One region of the Neobacillus sp. S1227 genome, then DNA from elsewhere that is predicted to be linked to it. Evidence: riboswitches for the same ligand, from Rfam matches in the RefSeq annotation. Region 1 holds a riboswitch; each other region holds the start of a gene.
What was found. Region 1 has a riboswitch for thiamine pyrophosphate ahead of ACZ5AE_RS12505 (acetylornithine deacetylase). Riboswitches for the same ligand answer to the same signal wherever they lie in the genome.

Region 1 (5,833 bases):
GAAGCTTCCAAATCGAATTTTTGAACCAGCTTTCGAAGGTTGCTTCAGATGACATCAATCTCTATGCTTCCATAAAAAAATTAGCTGGAGGAGAGTAATAATGAAAAAGGCGTTAACAATTGCAGGTTCCGATTCTGGCGGCGGAGCAGGAATTCAGGCCGATCTAAAAACGTTTCAGGAGTTAGAGGTTTTTGGAATGTCTACAATAACGGCTGTTACTGCACAAAATACATTAGGCGTCCATGGAGTTTATCCGATGTCAGCCGAAGCGGTTATCGAACAGATGAAAGCCATTGGTGAAGACATGGGAACTGATGCGGTGAAAACGGGCATGTTATTTAATGCGGAAATTATCGAAGCTGTATCTGTTAACCTTACAAAATATCATTGGGATAATGTTGTTGTCGATCCTGTAATGATCGCAAAAGGCGGCGCTTCCTTGCTGCAAACGGAAGCAATCTCCGCCATGAAAAAGTTTTTATTACCGCTTGCCAAAGTGGTTACCCCGAACATACCTGAGGCAGAGGTTCTATCCGGGATGTCTATACGTTCAGCGGAAGATAAGCGGGAAGCAGCAAAAAAATTACATGCCTTAGGCGTACAAAACATTGTTCTGAAAGGCGGCCATGATGAAAACCCTTCAGAATCAACAGATCTCCTATTCGATGGAAAAGAATTCTTTACCTTTACAAGTAAGCGAATTCCGACTAAGAACACACACGGCACTGGCTGCACTTTTTCAGCAGCTATTACCGCTGAACTGGCTAAGGGAGCAGATGTATATCAAGCGGTCATCAAGGCGAAGGATTTTATTCAGGCTGCAATTGAAGATGGAATTGTGATTGGGCAGGGACATGGGCCGACAAATCATGGTGCATACCGGAAAAGAATCATGGAGATGGTTCAATCATGATAAACTTACGCGAAGCCTTGAAAGTATATTTTATTATGGGAACAGCTAACTGCAGGAAGGATCCGGTTGAGGTATTGAAAGAAGCCATCGCTGGAGGAATTACGCTTTATCAATTTCGGGAAAAAGGCGAAGAGGCATTAATCGGAAAAGATAAATATGCTCTTGCGAAAAAACTGCAAAGCCTATGCAAAGAACACAGAATTCCGTTTATCGTTAATGATGATATTGAACTGGCAATCGCACTTGACGCAGATGGGGTTCATATCGGTCAGGAGGATGAACCGGCAGAAACAGTCAGGCGTCAAATTGGCGATAATAAAATTCTTGGTATATCCGTTCATACGCCGGAGGAAGCAGATGCAGCCCTTAGCGCCGGTGCCGATTATTTCGGAATTGGACCGGTTTTTCCAACGAAAACGAAGGCCGATGCAAAGCCATCAAGAGGGACTGCACTTATCGAGGAACTGCGAAGCCAAGGAATTGCTGTACCGATTGTCGGAATTGGTGGAATTACAAGTGAAAATGCGGCAACGGTCGTGGAAGCCGGAGCAGATGGTGTTTCAGTTATTACCGCCATCAGCCTTGCCGATTCACCGCTCATAGCTGCAAAGGATTTACGAAAAAGTGTAGGGGGAGTAAGGAAATCATGAAAAAAACGTATAAACTTACGTTAACTGCTATGATGATTGCGATGGGGACTCTTTCAAGTAACCTGGTCGTGGTACCGATTGGCTTTACAAAGGTTTTTCCAATTCAGCATTTTTTGAACGTTCTTTCCGGGGTTCTGTTGGGGCCATATTATGCCGTGGCCCAGGCTTTTGGTGTTTCCCTGCTTCGGAATATGATGGGGACGGGTTCGCTATTCGCATTTCCCGGAAGCATAGTCGGGGCGTTTCTGGCCGGACTATTATTTTGGAAAACTAGAAAAGTCTACTTTGCTGTTATAGGAGAAGTGGTTGGGACGGGAATTCTTGGGGCATTGCTTTCCTATCCAATTGCAACCCTAATCCTCGGGCAGAAAGCGACGCTATTCGGGTTTATCCCATTATTTATTTTCAGTTCATTTGCCGGAGCGCTGCTTGGATTTGTGATTTTAACAATTTTCTTAAGGAAGAAAGTGCCTCTAAGCGAGAAAAATATCACCATTACTAAATAAGATCTCACTAGGGGAAGCCTAAGCAGGCTTGAGATGGAGTACAGCTCCGAACCCTTTGAACCTGAACTGGTTGAAGATACCAGCGGAGGGAAGTGGAACGATCATAACCCACTCTTTCCATTGCTATATAGAGTGGGTTTATTTTTTTATAAAACTAGAATGGATTTTAGGAGGCTTTAGGAATGGTTAATATGGAAGATTTCATAGAAACAATTGGACAAGAAGTGGAGGCTAGGGAAGCCGAACTGCTTAAACTTTTGAGCGACTTAATTGCGTTTCCAACTGAAAGTCCTCCGGCTCGCAATACAACGGGAATCCAGGAATTTATTAAAAGCTATTTAAGAGATTTAGGATTTCAAACTGATATGTGGGAAGTATATCCGGGGGATTCGAATGTGGTGGGAATTTTAACAGGTGAATCCTCTGAGCAATATAATAGTTTAATTGTCAATGGACATGTGGATGTTGCTGAGGTTGGCGACGAGAAGGAATGGGGGTCTGACCCGTTTTCAGCCAGAATCAAGGATCCTTATATTTATGGACGGGGCGTTGCCGATATGAAAGGCGGTATTGCCGCCTCCCTCATTGCTATAAAACTTTTAAAAGAGCTTGAGGTTCCGCTTAATGGAGATTTGCAGTTTCAGTCTGTTATCGGAGAAGAAGTTGGCGAGGCAGGAACTCTTGCTTGTTTGGAAAGGGGCTATTCTGCTGACTATGCAGTAGTCGTAGACACAAGCGACTTACATATCCAAGGGCAGGGCGGCGTCATAACCGGCTGGATAACGATTCAAAGCAAAGAAACTTATCATGATGGGATGAGAAGAAGGCTGATTCATGCCGGCGGGGACGTCAATGGTGCCAGTACGATTGAAAAAATGATGAAAATAATAGAAGGCCTTCAAGAGCTTGAACGCCACTGGGCTGTGACAAAAAGCTACGAAGGTTTTCCACCAGGGATGAATACGATTAACCCTGCTGTGATCGAGGGTGGAAGGCATGCGGCGTTTGTTGCTGACCGCTGTGCTTTGTGGGTGACCGTTCATTTCTACCCAGATGAGGATTACGAAGAGGTTATTAAGGAAATTGAGCAGCATATTGGTGCCGTTGCAGCGGCCGACCCATGGCTTCGAGACAATCCTCCGGAATTTGTTTGGGGTGGTAAATCAATGATAATCGATCGTGGTGAAATATTCCCTTCCTTGGAGCTTGATTTGGACCATTCGGGAACTAGATTGCTGGCAAGATCCGTTGAAAAAACGCTTATAAAAAAGCCTGTACTTGATATGTCATCGACCGTAACAGATGCAGGCTGGCTTGGCCGAGCAGGAATTCCGACAGTTATTTTTGGGCCGGGAAAACTAGAGGATGCCCATGCTGTAAATGAGAAGGTCGAGATTCGGCAATTGTTAGATTTCACAAAAGTGTTAGCTCAATTTATCGCTTTATGGTGCAATACACGAAGGGAGTCGTAAAGCCAATGAAATTTTCTGATCGGCTTTTTGAAAAAGTTAAGGGCATTTGGGAGAAAACGCATGAGCATCCATTCGTAGTCGGATTGGGCAAAGGAGATCTTCCTGTCGAATCATTTATTCGCTATATGAAGCAGGACTATATGTTTCTTATCGATTATTCCAAGTTGTTCGCCTTCGGAGCTGTGAAGGCGAAAGATGTTGGGACCATGGCGGCTTTTGCAAAGCTTTTGGATGAAACATTAAATGGTGAAATGGACCTGCACCGTGAGTATGCGAAACGGTTTGGAATTAGCGAACAAGAACTCGAAGACACGAAACCAACTCCTATTAATTTAGCGTACACTCGCTACATGCTGAATGTGGCTCAAAATGGTTCCTTAGAGGAATTAATATCAAGCCTGCTCCCATGTATGTGGAGTTATTGGGAGATTGGCAAAATGCTAGCAAAAAACTATCAAAATTCTAGCAATCATCTATTATTCGGCGACTGGGTCACGATGTACTCTTCTGCTGAGTTTGGGTCGCTGGCTCTCTGGCTACTCGATTTGCTAGACCAAATAACGGAAGGAAAACCAGAGCGAGAATTGGCGGTTTTAGAAGAGCATTTTCTCACAACATCCAGGTTTGAGTATATGTTCTGGGATATGGTCTACGAGGGAGGCGAATGGCCTGTCTAATTCATCTATGTTACACATCGAAGATTTAACATATACGTATGATCGGGAAGAGCAGCCGATTTTTCAACAGCTCTCTCTCGATTTAAAGGCGGGGGAGTTTGTTTCGCTTATTGGTCCAAGCGGCTCAGGGAAAAGTACACTTTTTAAATTAATTACCGGACTGCTTAAACCAGGCCAGGGAAAAATACAAATGGCTGGGGACCTATCCTCAGGAAGATTAGGAAACGTTGGCTATATGCCGCAAAAAGATTTACTGCTGCCTTGGCGGACTGTAATGGAAAACGTGCTGTTGCCCTTAGAAATCGCGAAAGAGGACAAGCGGGAAAAGTCACACGAAATCCGTGCTTGGTTATCCCGTTTTGGCCTAGAGGAATATGAGAATGCTTATCCAGATGAATTATCAGGGGGAATGAAACAGCGTGTAGCCTTTTTACGGACCATTATGACAGGCAGGGAACTTTTATTGTTGGATGAACCGTTTGGGGCGCTGGATTCGTTAACGAAACGAACAATGCATAGCTGGTTATTGGGGCTATGGGGTGAGCTTCAAAAGACCGTGCTGTTCATTACACATGATCTCGAGGAGGCAATTTTATTAAGCGATAGAATTCTTCTCCTTCAAAATGGAGGAGTCCAGGAATATAAGCTCAACTTGCCAAGACCACGAAATTCAGAATCTATTTATCAATCAGAGTTTATTTTGATGCGTAAGGAATTGGAGCGGCTGATACATCATGAAAAGTAAATGGAAAAGATGGGCCGGAGAATACGGTTTGTTTTTGCTCACGGCCGTGTGTTTAATCAGTATTTGGCAGTGGGTAGTTGAAGCCGGAATGGTGCCTTCATTTATACTGCCTGCACCTACCGCAATCGGCGAGTCACTTGTGAACAATCGTGAGATTCTTTTGGGCGAGCATTTACCGGCGACATTCTTAGAGGTTTTGATTGGCTTTGGACTTTCGCTCATAGGAGGGCTGCTTATAGGCGTTGGTATGCATTTTTCTAGAATATTAGAAAAAGTGCTTTATCCTTTTCTAATCATCTCGCAAACGATCCCGATGATAGCCATTTCGCCAATTTTTATCATGTGGTTCGGCTACACTATTTGGAGCAAGGTGGCGGTGACGATATTGGTCGCCTTTTTCCCAATCGTTGTTAGTACTTATGACGGGTTAAAGACAGGCGGAAGCGAATATCGTGAATTACTGTTAACAATGGGGGCCGGACGCTGGACAATTTTTCAAAAGGTGCAGGTTCCGATGGCTTTGCCATCCATCATGTCCGGGTTAAAAATGGCGGTGGTTTATTGTGTCGTCGGGGCCACCATTGGTGAATGGCTAGGGGCAAGTGAAGGTCTGGGATATTTTAGCAGACGGATGTCTTCGAATCTCCAGGCAGAATCGGTCTTTGCAGCCATTTTTCTGCTTTCTTTAATGGGAATTGTGTTGTTTTTGTTTATAAGCTTACTAGAAAAAAGGTTAATAAAAAATAAGATCCGTTAATTAGTGAAAGGAAGTCATTATTGTGAAAAAAAGTTTATTAATTATGGTCAGTTTCCTGCTTCTGTTGGTTAGCGCATGCGGGAAGGCCGGGGCCGATAAGTCCGCAGGTAAAG
Region 2 (5,833 bases), 1.2 Mb from region 1:
AGCACATAAAGCAGAAATAAATATTCAAGTTTAATAGATTCTAATCATAATAATAAATTTGGAAGGTGAAGATTGTGAGTCGCTTAGAAGGTATGAAGAAAATGATGACAGGTGAAGTACCTATTGCACCAGTTGCGGAAGTACTTGGGTTTCAAGTGGTAGAAGTGGAAGAGGGTAGAGTTGTGATTGAAATGGAAGCTTCTGATCGGTTACATAACCCAATGGGGACGCTGCACGGAGGGATACTGTGTGACATTGCGGACGCTGCGATGGGATATGCTTTTGTCACAACGTTAGCCGAAGACGAACTGTTTACGACCGTCGAAATTAAATTTAATTTCCTTAAACCAATTTTTAAATCGAAGCTTCGAGCAGAGGGGAAACTCATTAAGAAAGGCTCTACAGTAGGATTGCTGGAATGTCATGTATATGATGAAAAGGGAAGTCTTGTGGGGCATTCAACTAGTACATGTATGATATTAAAAGGCAATCCTGAACGAAAGAGAGTGCAGCTAAAATAAAACGTGGGGAAGGTTCTCATGCTTCTGAAACATGAGAACATTCCCCTTGTGTCACCCAAATGGCGGGTTTGCTGGAAAATAGAGCAAAGCCTTTTTTATGTGAATTTTGGTGGGGGTTAATCGTAGCGGACTTGATCTTCTCCTTCAACAATTAATTCTAATTCTGTTAAAAAGTTGAGCTGAAGCGGTGCGGGTAAACGCTCGATTATTTTAGTGATTTCAGGAAGATTTTCTGCATCATCGATGGTGGCTGGCGGTTGGTCCAGCTGCCGATACCAAACCTTTAATTCGTCAATAAACTCATAAAAATGCAGTTCAAACCGTTCGGCACATTCTTCGCTATCATCCTCTGAAGCGGTCTTCATCATTTCCCAATCTTCAAGAGCAGCTTCCAGTTTTTCATTAACACGATTTATCACATCATCACTCCTAGGTTTTTATTATCTAAGAAAGGCTGTGCACCAACGTTCCTCCAACAAATTCCTACTATGGTTCTGAGTATACAGAAGCGTACCCTATAAGACAAAGGATTCGTCACTTGTTAAGACTATTGGTCTAATTCGTAATCCTCAAATCATATGCATGAATATAACGGAATAGAGGTGGGGGAATGAAAGCAGTTGTGTACACGAAGTACGGTACTCCCGATGTTCTTAGCTTAGGAGAGGTAGATAAACCTACACCTAAAGATGATCAGGTACTGGTTAAGATTCACGCAGCATCTTTGAATTTTGGCAATCTAGTTCTTTTAAAAGGTAAACCGTTTTTAGCACGCTTTGCCTTTGGTCTGTTAAAACCAAAATACTCGATACCAGGAGGCGACATAGCAGGCCGGGTTGAGGCAGTAGGCAAATTTGTTACACAGTTTCAGCCAGGACAAGAGGTGTTTGGAGACCTATCCGCCTGTGGTTGGGGCGGTTTTGCTGAATATGTATCTGTTCCAGAAAAAGTATTAGCGTTAAAGCCAGAAAAGCTGTCATTTGAAGAAGCCGCGGCGGTACCAATGGCAGCAGTTACAGCCTTACAAAGCATACGTGATAAGGGCAAGATTCAAGCAGGACAGAAGGTTTTAATCAATGGTGCCTCAAAGCATTCAAGTATTTTGAACAGGGGCATGCACAAGGTAAGGTAGTTATTTCAGTTTGAAAACTATTATTTTGACGTAAATTTTTGTATCTTTCAAAAGTTCGGTATCATAAAAAGGTTTTAATAATCCCGAGCCGTTAGATCATTCAAAAGTTTGGTAGCATAGAAAGGTTATATGACCCCGAACTAGCGAATCATTGAAAAGTTCGGTAGTATAGAAAAGCTATATGCCCCAAAACCGATGAATCCTTAAAAAGTTTGGTAGGATAGAAAGGCTATATGAGCCCGAACCGATGAAACCATAAAAAGTTCGGTAGCATAGAAAGGGTATATGAGCCCGAACCGAAGAATCCTAAAAAAGTTCGGTAGCATAGAAAGGGTATATGAGCCCGAACCGAAGAATCCTAAAAAAGTTCGGTATCATAGAAAGGCTATATGAGCCCGAACCGATGAAACCATAAAAAGTTCGGTAGCATAGAAAGGCTATATGTGCCCGAACCGATGAAACCATAAAAAGTTCGGTAGCATAGAAAGGGTATATGAGCCCGAACCGAAGAATCCTAAAAAAGTTCGGTAGCATAGAAAGGGTATATGAGCCCGAACCGAAGAATCCTAAAAAAGTTCGGTAGCATAGAAAGGGTATATGAGCCCGAACCGAAGAATCCTAAAAAAGTTTGGTAGGATAGAAAGGGTATATGAGCCCGAACCGATGAATCCTAAAAGTTCCGTATCATAGGAAGGTTCTATAAGCCCGAACAGGCGAATCATTGAAGGTTCGGTCGAATAGAAAGGCTAAATGAGTCCAATGACTTGTTTTAAACGTTTTCTTTTTTACAACAAAAAACACCGCATTTGCGGTGCGCATGAATTCTAATTCTTTTTAATAGGTAATGTAAGTTGAAAGGTAGTATAATGATTACCTGATTTACATTCTATTTCACCGTGATGTTTTTCAACAATATTCTTACATACGAATAAGCCGATACCGGTACCTAGTTTCTTCGTAGTGAAGAAGGGCTCGAAAATTAAGTGTACTGTTTCAGGATCAATAGTAGGGCCATTATTCGAAATACGAATCTTGATTTGCTGATTATCTATATTTGTTTGGATATCAATTTTTCGCAGATGTTCTTCTTCACACACTGCGTCAACGGCATTTATTAACAGGTTTAGAAAAACTTGTTTTAACTCATTTCTATCGCCAGTAACACAAATATCGGCATCGATATTTGTACTAATATGGACATTACCGTCGACGATGCTTGGATAGAGGAAATCAAGCACTTCTTCTATTAATAAATGGATGGTTATATCTTCATTCTGGCTTTCTGCCAGCATGTTCAGTTTGGAAGTATGAAGGAACTGAGTAATTCTGAACTTAAGCTGCTCTAATTCTTGGCTGACGACATCTAAATAAGGTAGATTAGGATGCTCGTGTTTTAATAGTTTTATAAAGCCCATAACGGAAGTTAGCGGATTGCGAAATTCATGAACAAAGCTCGAAGACATTTGTCCAAGAATCGCCAACCTGTCCTTATGTGTTTGAGAAATAAATAAATTTTGTTCTTGTAGTTTCTTATCTTTGATCTCGGTGTACTTAGAAACAGCATAATAACTGAATAAATCAAACTGTTTATTGACCAAGTCAATAGTAGACTTCAGATATTCTTGGGTGAGTTCGGAAAGGTTTAAGTATTTAATAATAATACTCCTGCCCAGATTGACATTATAAACAAATTCCCCAATATTGATATTAGCCTCGACGCGTTCCAAGGCTACTTTGTGAGCTAAGGATTTAACATCTTCATCTGAGAATCCATTTAAAATAGAATTTATTATGAGATGGTACATTAAATACCCATTCTTTAAAATTAGTCCCGGATTATCCTTGTGGTGATGTATAATAATTTCCTCTTCCCAAAAATTTAGAAACTTTAGTTCATTCTCAATTAGAAATTGGCCAACTTTTTTATCCATACAAAGCCTGCTTTCCACTATATTAAGCTGATTATAGCATAAAAATTTGATGAATGGGGATGGTTCTCATATCTCAAAATAGGTATATATATAAAATATTTCAAAATAATTTGATTAAAAGGACGGGCAAATATTCAGTTTGAAATGTTTGACTTTTCTGATTAATGTGTTAACATAAACCCATAAAAGGTATATGTTCAAATGAATATGAATCAAATCTGCTAGAGGTGCCTTTTTAAAAGGCTGAGATTGAAGTGTGACTTCGGGACTCTATGAACCTGATCTGGTTAATACCAGCGTAGGGAAGTGGACAACGGGATTTTTGGAGAGCAAAATTTTCATTTCTAAATTTCGGCCACTTTCTTACAAAAGGAAGTGGCTTTTTGTTGTGCCTGTTTTGCGCTTCCATAGACCAGAGAAATCGAATCAAAGGGGGGCTTGTATTTTTACTAGTCTAAAAGAAAAAGAGCTGCATCTTATATCCAATGGCAATATGCCGATTGACCAGTTGGCTGAAATAGCTAAGAATATTCATCCATTTGTAACTGCACTGCACTTGCGTGAAAAACAAAAATCAGCAAAGGAACTTTTTCAAGCAGTCGAACTTTTAACAAATGTAAACGTCCCACCTGCAAAAATCGTGATTAACGATCGGGTAGATGTTGCAATCGTGGCAAAGGCCCTTGGGGTTCAATTAGCCTATCATAGTTTGGACACTTCATGTGTAAAAGAACATTTTCCTCAACTACGGGTCGGGACTTCCATTCACTCCTACGAGGAAGGACAACAGGCAAAGGAGAAGGGTGCTGACTACCTTTTATACGGGCATGTTTTTCCCTCCCAATCAAAACCGGACAAGCCCTCAAAAGGGCTTCGGGAATTGACTAGGCTTACCCAAATGGATATTCCGGTGATTGCCATTGGCGGAATAACACCAGAGAATACAGGGCAGGTAATCAAAGCGGGGGCAAACGGGATTGCTGTCATGTCTGGTGTGTTAGAAGCGAGTGATCCCATTCTAGCCGTAAAAGCTTATATCAAAGTATTGAAAAATTATTCGGGGCAGGAGGTAAGAACATGAAGGTTACCTTAAATGGCAAGTTGACCCAAATACCAGACAATAACATATTTGTCTCAGATGTTCTCAAGCATTATAAAATCCACGATAAGGTAGTGGTAGTAGAAGTGAATGGTGAAATATTATCCAAGTTAGAACACCAAAGTACTAGATTAGCAGATAAAGACCGAATTGAAATAGTTCATTTTGTAGGAGGCGGTTGATATGTTAAAAATTGGTCCATTATCCTTTCACTCTCGTTTGTTGCTAGGAACGGGGAAGTATCCAAGCTTCGACATCCAAAAGCAAGCGGTCGAAGTGTCTGAAGCAGAAATCCTTACATTTGCAGTTAGACGGATGAATATTTTCGAATCGAGCCAGCCGAATTTCTTAGAGCAGCTTGATACCAATAAATATACGTTACTGCCAAACACAGCAGGAGCGAAAACAGCTGCAGAGGCTGTCCGAATCGCTAAGTTAGCAAAAGCTTCAGGCTTATGTGACATGATTAAAGTTGAAGTGATCGGCTGTGATAAAACGTTACTTCCTGACCCGATTGAAACGTTAAAGGCCACCGAAGAATTGGTGAAGGAAGGCTTTATTGTACTCCCTTATACCTCGGATGATGTGGTGTTAGCCTGGAAACTTCAAGAAGCAGGCTGCCATGCTGTCATGCCAGGGGCGTCGCCAATCGGTTCTGGTCAAGGGATTATCAATCCGGTAAACCTCCAGTTTATTATTGAACAAGCCGTAGTCCCTGTCATTGTCGATGCGGGCATAGGATCGCCTGCTGATGCTGCTTGTGCAATGGAATTAGGAGCTGATGCGGTGCTATTAAATACTGCAGTTTCAGCAGCAAAGGATCCGGTTAAAATGGCAAAAGCGATGAAATTGGCGATTGAAGCGGGAATGCTTGGTTATGAAGCAGGCCGAATTGAGAAAAAACGATATGCGACAGCCAGCAGCCCTAAGGAAGGAATGAGTATCGGGTGAATGATCGATACTCTAGGCAAGAGTTGTTTTCACCGATAGGAAAAGACGGCCAGCAGCAAATTCTCAATAAACATGTACTCATCATTGGAGTTGGGGCACTTGGATCTGCAAGTGCTGAAGCACTCGTCCGGGCTGGCATCGGCAAATTAACCATAGTGGATCGGGATTATGTCGAGTGGTCCAATTTACAGCGGCAACA
Region 3 (5,833 bases), 1.9 Mb from region 1:
TCAATAAATCAAACATGGCACTAGATTGCGGCTGGACGCCAATTTTCTTCTTAATCGTTACTGCATGTCTGTTCCAATTCAATTCACCAAACTGGATTTCACCATGATCCGGTGTAACCAAGCCCTCAATCATCTCAAGTGTGGTCGTTTTCCCTGCCCCATTAGGTCCGATGATGGTAAAAATCTCTCCCTCTTTTACAGAAAAACTAATATCTTTTACAGCATGAATGGAACCGAACGATTTCTTTAAATTCTGGACCTCTAAAATATTCAACTCACATCACCTTTCCTTAGAAACCAGCCACTTTGTCACATAAGTCCCAATTCCCAAAAGTTGCATACCACGTTATACCTATGATGTGAAATAGGAAAGAATTCTTAAATTTTATAGAAAGCTCAAGTGTGAGCAGCGAGAGGGCTTGGGGACGGTTCTGGTGCCTCGTTTTTTATTAAACTATTTATTTCTCTGTCGTCAAAAGCCCGAAATTTTGTTGAAATAAAAAATGGTTTTATAACCCCTTTTTGGGAATAGAAAAATATGTTATTATATATTTAGATAATTAACTAAATAATGAAGAAGGGAATATTATGAATGAGGTTTTTAAGGCTTTGGCCGACCCAACTCGAAGAAAGATACTTGATTTGTTAAAGGATCAGGATTTAACAGCAGGGGATATAGCTGAGCAATTTGATATGAGCAAACCATCGATTAGCAATCATTTAAAAATCCTGAAGTCGGCAGGATTGGTGGTGGATGAGAAAAAAGGGCAGTTTATTATTTACTCCTTAAACTCAACTGTATTGCAGGATGTAATCAAATGGTTATTAGACAAAAAGGGAGATGGGGTTCATGAAAAGAAATAAACTATTTTATATTGCACTAATTATTTCCTTCGTTCCGTTAGTGGTGAATCTTATTGCTTTTCCGCATATGCCAAATAAGATTCCGGTTCATTGGGGGCCAAGTGGGGATCCAGACCGGTATGGTTCAAGAATAGAGCAGCTTACCATGAGTGCACTACCCCTAGTGCTGTTTCTGTTTTTAAATTTTCTGCCGTCCATAGACCCGAAAAGGGACGCTTATAAAAAGCATAACGGCGCATATTCCATCATCAACTTTGTGGTTATCTTATTTCTCGCCATCACGAATTTACTGGGGCTGTTTAGTGGACTGGGATACGATGTGCCTTTTCAAAAAGTGGTACCAGTGCTAATAGGTATTCTCCTCATTGTTCTTGGAAATTTCATGACCCAAATTCGGCATAACTATTTCTTTGGCATTCGCACCCCGTGGACGCTGGCATCTGAATATGTCTGGAAAAAAACACACCGGTTTGGAGGATATGTTTTTGTCATCACAGGTCTAGTACCATTCTCGGCCATCTTTATAGGTCCGATGGGAATGTACATTTTCCTCGGGGCATTACTGGTGGGAATTGCCCTGGTCATGATTTATTCCTATTTGGTGTTCAAAAAGGAAAAACGTAAAGTGTAATTCTCAGAAGCTGAATGCATTATAACAGAAGGGGTATGCAAGTGCGCCATTACCTACTAATTTATATGGCCAAATACTTGTCCGCTATTGAGGTCACAAACTCCTTACCCCTGAGCAAATGAATAGATGATGGTTTGCTCTTATTGGGCGAATGGAATATCTTTGAAAAAATAAGATAATAAATGATAAATTTCATTGACTTTTTTAAAAAGCGTGTGTAAAGTGAATAATAACTTAATAGGAAGACCACTAGGGGAGCCTTTTTTGGCTGAGACAGAAGTAATTCTGGACCCTTTGAACCTGATCTAGTTCATACTAGCGTAGGAAAGTGGAGTCCGTGCATGGGTATATTTACAAATATTCTGCCGCTCCATTTTTGGAGCGGTTTTTCGTTTTTATAAGCAGACAATCGCTCCATTTAAAGTCTTCCCATTATCACTAATAAGGGGGAATTTTAATGAGTTTTTCAGCAGAATTAAGGAAGGAAGCAGGTCCGATCTTCGATGCAATTTTTGAACATCCTTTTGTACGAGGAATTGCGAGTGGTGATTTAAGAAAAGAACAGCTTATTCATTATGTTAAACAGGATTTTGAATATTTGAATTCCTTTATTAGAATCTATGGAATTGCCATTGCAAAATGTGAGAGCCGAGAGGATATGGAGATGTTTAATAAGCAAATATCATTTATATTAAACAGCGAAACCCATCCACATAATAACTTTTGTCAAGTAGCGGGTGTTCCATATGAGGAACTCCAAGGGTTTCCACTCTCACCATCTGCGCTTCATTACATACGTCATATGCTTACCATTGCTCATGAAGGAACATTAGGGGAAATTTTGGCTGTTTTACTGCCATGTCCATGGACATATTGGGAAATTGGAAAGAGATTGTTAAATGAGGTTAATCCCGACCAATCTCATCCATTTTATGAATGGATTCATTTTTATGGTAATCGGACAGATTCAATAACAACCAAATTTTGTGCCCGGATAGATGAATGGGCAATGGAAGCAACAGAAAAAGAAAAAGCAAAGATGAAAGAACATTTCTTAATTAGTTGTCAGCTTGAATATATGTTTTGGGATATGGCCTATAAACTTGAGGAATGGCCAGTACAAATGGAGGCGCTGAAAAGATGAATTGGAAGATGAAGGAGGTAGTGCTTACCGTCATTCTTTCTGTTGCTTGTGGAGTCATTTATTTAGGATGGTCAACTCTTTGGATTCCGATTTCTGCTATAGTGGGACCTATCGGCGCAGGTTTTATGTTTGGGATTTGGGTGATTGCTAGTCCAATAGTCGCGTATATTATTCGTAAACCAGGCGCTGCTTTTATCGCAGAGGTTGCGGCAGCAGCTGTTGAATTATTAACAGGAAGTCATTTTGGTCTTTCGGCATTGTTAGTAGGAGTTTTTCAAGGGATTGGATCCGAAATTGCTTTTGCTATATTTAGATATAAGCGCTACAACCTCATTACGTTAATGCTATCTGGTGCTCTAGCTGCGATTATGGGAATGGTGTATAACGTATTGGCTAATGGTTTTGGATTTTACACCAAAGGAGTATTTTTTACGACGTTAGGAATTCATGTAATAAGCGGAATCATTCTTGGAGGCTTGTTAGCGAAAGTAGTGGTGGATGCACTAGCTAAAACAGGTGTTTTAGAACAATATGAATTGATGAAAGAAAAAAGAAAAAAGGATGACATTCATGGAAATATTTCTGGGATGTAGAAATCTTTCTGTTCGTTTCTATCATCGTTCTGAACAGGTCCTTCGTAATATTACTTTATCCATCAATAAAGGAGAAAAAGTATTAATACTCGGACCAAGCGGGAGTGGGAAATCTACTTTGATTTCCGCTCTTGCAGGTATCATTCCTGAGCATGTTGAGGCGGATTTAAGTGGTGATGTTTACCAGAGGAGAAATGCCGGTGTTATGTTTCAAGAGCCTGACTCTCAATTTTGTATGCTTCGTGTCGATGAAGAAATTGCTTTTAGCCTCGAAAATCGCTCGATTCCTCGAAACGAAATGGACACCATCATTTCAGATTTAATGGAAATAGTAGGATTAGAGGTTGACCGGAGAACACCGATTGAAACACTATCTGGGGGTATGAAACAACGATTGGCATTAGCCTGTTTATTAGCATTAGAACCCGAAGTATTGTTTTTTGATGAACCAACAGCCCAACTAGACCCAGCTGGCAGGATGGAGATATTTGATTTATTGAAACAAATATCACAAAAGACTAACCAAACGATGGTATTTGTCGAACATGTTCTAGACGGCTGCATCGAATGGATGGATCGGGTCATTATGATAAATGAGAGCGGAAGCATTATGGCGGATGGAAAGCCAGAAGAGATTCTGCTTCATTATAACCGTGAAATGGTGGAATCTGGTATTTGGCGCCCTAAACTATTCCCATACAAGTGGATAGATGTTGTGGAAGATGCCTCACATCCTTTATCTATCAAACTGTCAAAAAGGCTTAAAACCGAACCTCTAGTAAGAGTGAATGAGGATACTTTGATTCGTACAGAAAATGTGGATATTGGCTATGGAAAGAAAACGATAGTGAAGGACATTAATATAACCATCCATAAAGGTGAATGGGTTTCCATCGTTGGAGCAAATGGAAGTGGAAAAAGCACTTTCTTAAAAAGTCTGATCCGTTTAGAGCCAATAAAGAATGGGACAATTCATTTTCAAAATACGGAACTTAAAAAATGGGCGGATAGAGAATTATATGAAAAATCAGGTTTTGTTTTTCAAAATCCAGAGCTTCAATTTATTACAGATACAGTATTTGAGGAAATTGCTTTTGGAGGCAGGCAAAGAAATTGGCAAGAGGAGCAGATTCATGCCAAAACCATTCAACTGTTACAGGAGTTTGGGCTGGAGTCTTATCACAATTCTCACCCTTTTACCCTAAGTTTAGGCCAAAAACGGCGGTTAAGTGTTGCCACTATGTTATTGTTTGATCAACCTTTATTATTGCTGGATGAACCAACATTCGGCCAAGATGAAAAAACAGCTAATGAACTTATTAAGCGATTAAAGGAGAGACAGGAACAGGGAACTACCATTGTAATGGTAACTCACGACATGGATTTAGTTGATACTTATTCCAATCAAGTCATTTTATTTAATAAAGGAAGAGTTTCCTATCAAGGGACACCATCCGGGTTATTTTCTAATCAAGATATTTTAAGTGAAACGGAGATTATTTCTCCTCTTCATTACCAGTTGATGCATGCAAGAGGGGAGCGGGTTCTTGTATGAAATCAAACGAATCCTTCCTTTCTTTCTTAAATCCTTCTATTAAACTACTCTCTCATTTGTTAGTTATGTTTCTGTTAATGACCGTAACTAATCCAAAAGTGACTTTTGGTATTTGGGTACTTGCTGTATTGATTGGTATTTTTTTAGGAGGATGGAGAATCACGTACCTTTTAAAAAGACTGCTGCCGTACTTAGGATTTTTTATCCTAGTCTTTTGGATGATGGCGGCTTTTGGAGAAGGTGAAGAAACCATTTGGAAATGGGCCTGGTTCCATGTGACAGTGGAAAGTGCGGATCATGGCTTAACCATTGCTTTAAGGATGCTGGGGTTTGTAACGTATGGATTATTATTTACATCTACCACCGACTTAACGTTGTTTATAATGAGTTTAATTCATCAGTGTAAACTTTCACCTAAATGGGCGTATGGGCTACTCGCAGGGTTTCGATTTATTCCGTTATTTCAATCTGAATTCAACCAAATGAAAATGGCTCATAAAGTAAGAGGTTACAAGCAAAAAAATAGCTCCAAGGCGTTTATAAAGTATGCATTACCCCTGTTTAGTCAAGGGATACGAAAATCTGAACGAATTGCTGTTGCAATGGAAGTACGTGGATTTACGGGTGCAAGGGATAGAACTTACTATCAGACCACTAGAGTAGTAACAACAGACTGGGCCTACTTCCTTTCTTTATTAATTGTTGTAATAGGGATTATCATTTTTATTAAGTGAAAGGTTAGAGAAAAAGGTAAAGTGTAATTCACCGGATTATACAAGAGGAGTAAAACAAGTGCCGGTCACGATCCTTAATTTGTTGATTTTCATCAGCATTGGGGTAGTGACTGGCACTTAAGAGGCATGGGGACGGTTCTCATGTCTCATTTTAAATTTTATCTATTTTTTCCCCCTAGTAAAAGGGGGGAATGACCCTTTTCGGGTACTAAACTCTGGACACAAAGTTATGATGCTGCTCTACATTAGTGGAAATTATGGTAAATTATAATAAAGTATTGTTTGAAGGTTTCTTAATTTGAAAAATCAAAT

Region 2: another riboswitch for thiamine pyrophosphate. It lies ahead of tenI (thiazole tautomerase TenI); the one in region 1 lies ahead of ACZ5AE_RS12505 (acetylornithine deacetylase).
Region 3: another riboswitch for thiamine pyrophosphate. It lies ahead of tenA (thiaminase II); the one in region 1 lies ahead of ACZ5AE_RS12505 (acetylornithine deacetylase).

Annotation. Positions count from the first base shown of each region.
Region 1 covers NZ_AP038276.1:2,458,964-2,464,796, forward strand. Annotated here, with positions in the region: gene thiM (hydroxyethylthiazole kinase) at 1-98, shown strand, start outside; gene thiD (bifunctional hydroxymethylpyrimidine kinase/phosphomethylpyrimidine kinase) at 101-913, shown strand; gene thiE (thiamine phosphate synthase) at 910-1,563, shown strand; gene thiW (energy coupling factor transporter S component ThiW) at 1,560-2,069, shown strand; TPP riboswitch at 2,069-2,177, shown strand; gene ACZ5AE_RS12505 (acetylornithine deacetylase) at 2,261-3,541, shown strand; gene tenA (thiaminase II) at 3,547-4,218, shown strand; gene ACZ5AE_RS12515 (ABC transporter ATP-binding protein) at 4,226-4,963, shown strand; gene ACZ5AE_RS12520 (ABC transporter permease) at 4,953-5,720, shown strand; gene ACZ5AE_RS12525 (ABC transporter substrate-binding protein) at 5,743-5,833, shown strand, end outside.
Region 2 covers NZ_AP038276.1:3,645,414-3,651,246, reverse strand. Annotated here, with positions in the region: gene ACZ5AE_RS18200 (MFS transporter) at 1-34, shown strand, start outside; gene ACZ5AE_RS18195 (PaaI family thioesterase) at 75-521, shown strand; gene ACZ5AE_RS18190 (hypothetical protein) at 638-940, opposite strand; partial or broken gene ACZ5AE_RS18185 (NAD(P)-dependent alcohol dehydrogenase) at 1,132-1,608, shown strand; gene ACZ5AE_RS18180 (histidine kinase N-terminal domain-containing protein) at 2,478-3,584, opposite strand; TPP riboswitch at 3,798-3,906, shown strand; gene tenI (thiazole tautomerase TenI) at 3,982-4,665, shown strand; gene thiS (sulfur carrier protein ThiS) at 4,662-4,865, shown strand; gene ACZ5AE_RS18165 (thiazole synthase) at 4,867-5,634, shown strand; gene ACZ5AE_RS18160 (thiazole biosynthesis adenylyltransferase ThiF) at 5,631-5,833, shown strand, end outside.
Region 3 covers NZ_AP038276.1:577,151-582,983, forward strand. Annotated here, with positions in the region: gene ACZ5AE_RS02870 (ABC transporter ATP-binding protein) at 1-274, opposite strand, end outside; gene ACZ5AE_RS02875 (autorepressor SdpR family transcription factor) at 589-864, shown strand; gene ACZ5AE_RS02880 (SdpI family protein) at 851-1,495, shown strand; TPP riboswitch at 1,737-1,839, shown strand; gene tenA (thiaminase II) at 1,953-2,639, shown strand; gene ACZ5AE_RS02890 (ECF transporter S component) at 2,636-3,232, shown strand; gene ACZ5AE_RS02895 (ABC transporter ATP-binding protein) at 3,210-4,787, shown strand; gene ACZ5AE_RS02900 (energy-coupling factor transporter transmembrane component T family protein) at 4,784-5,521, shown strand.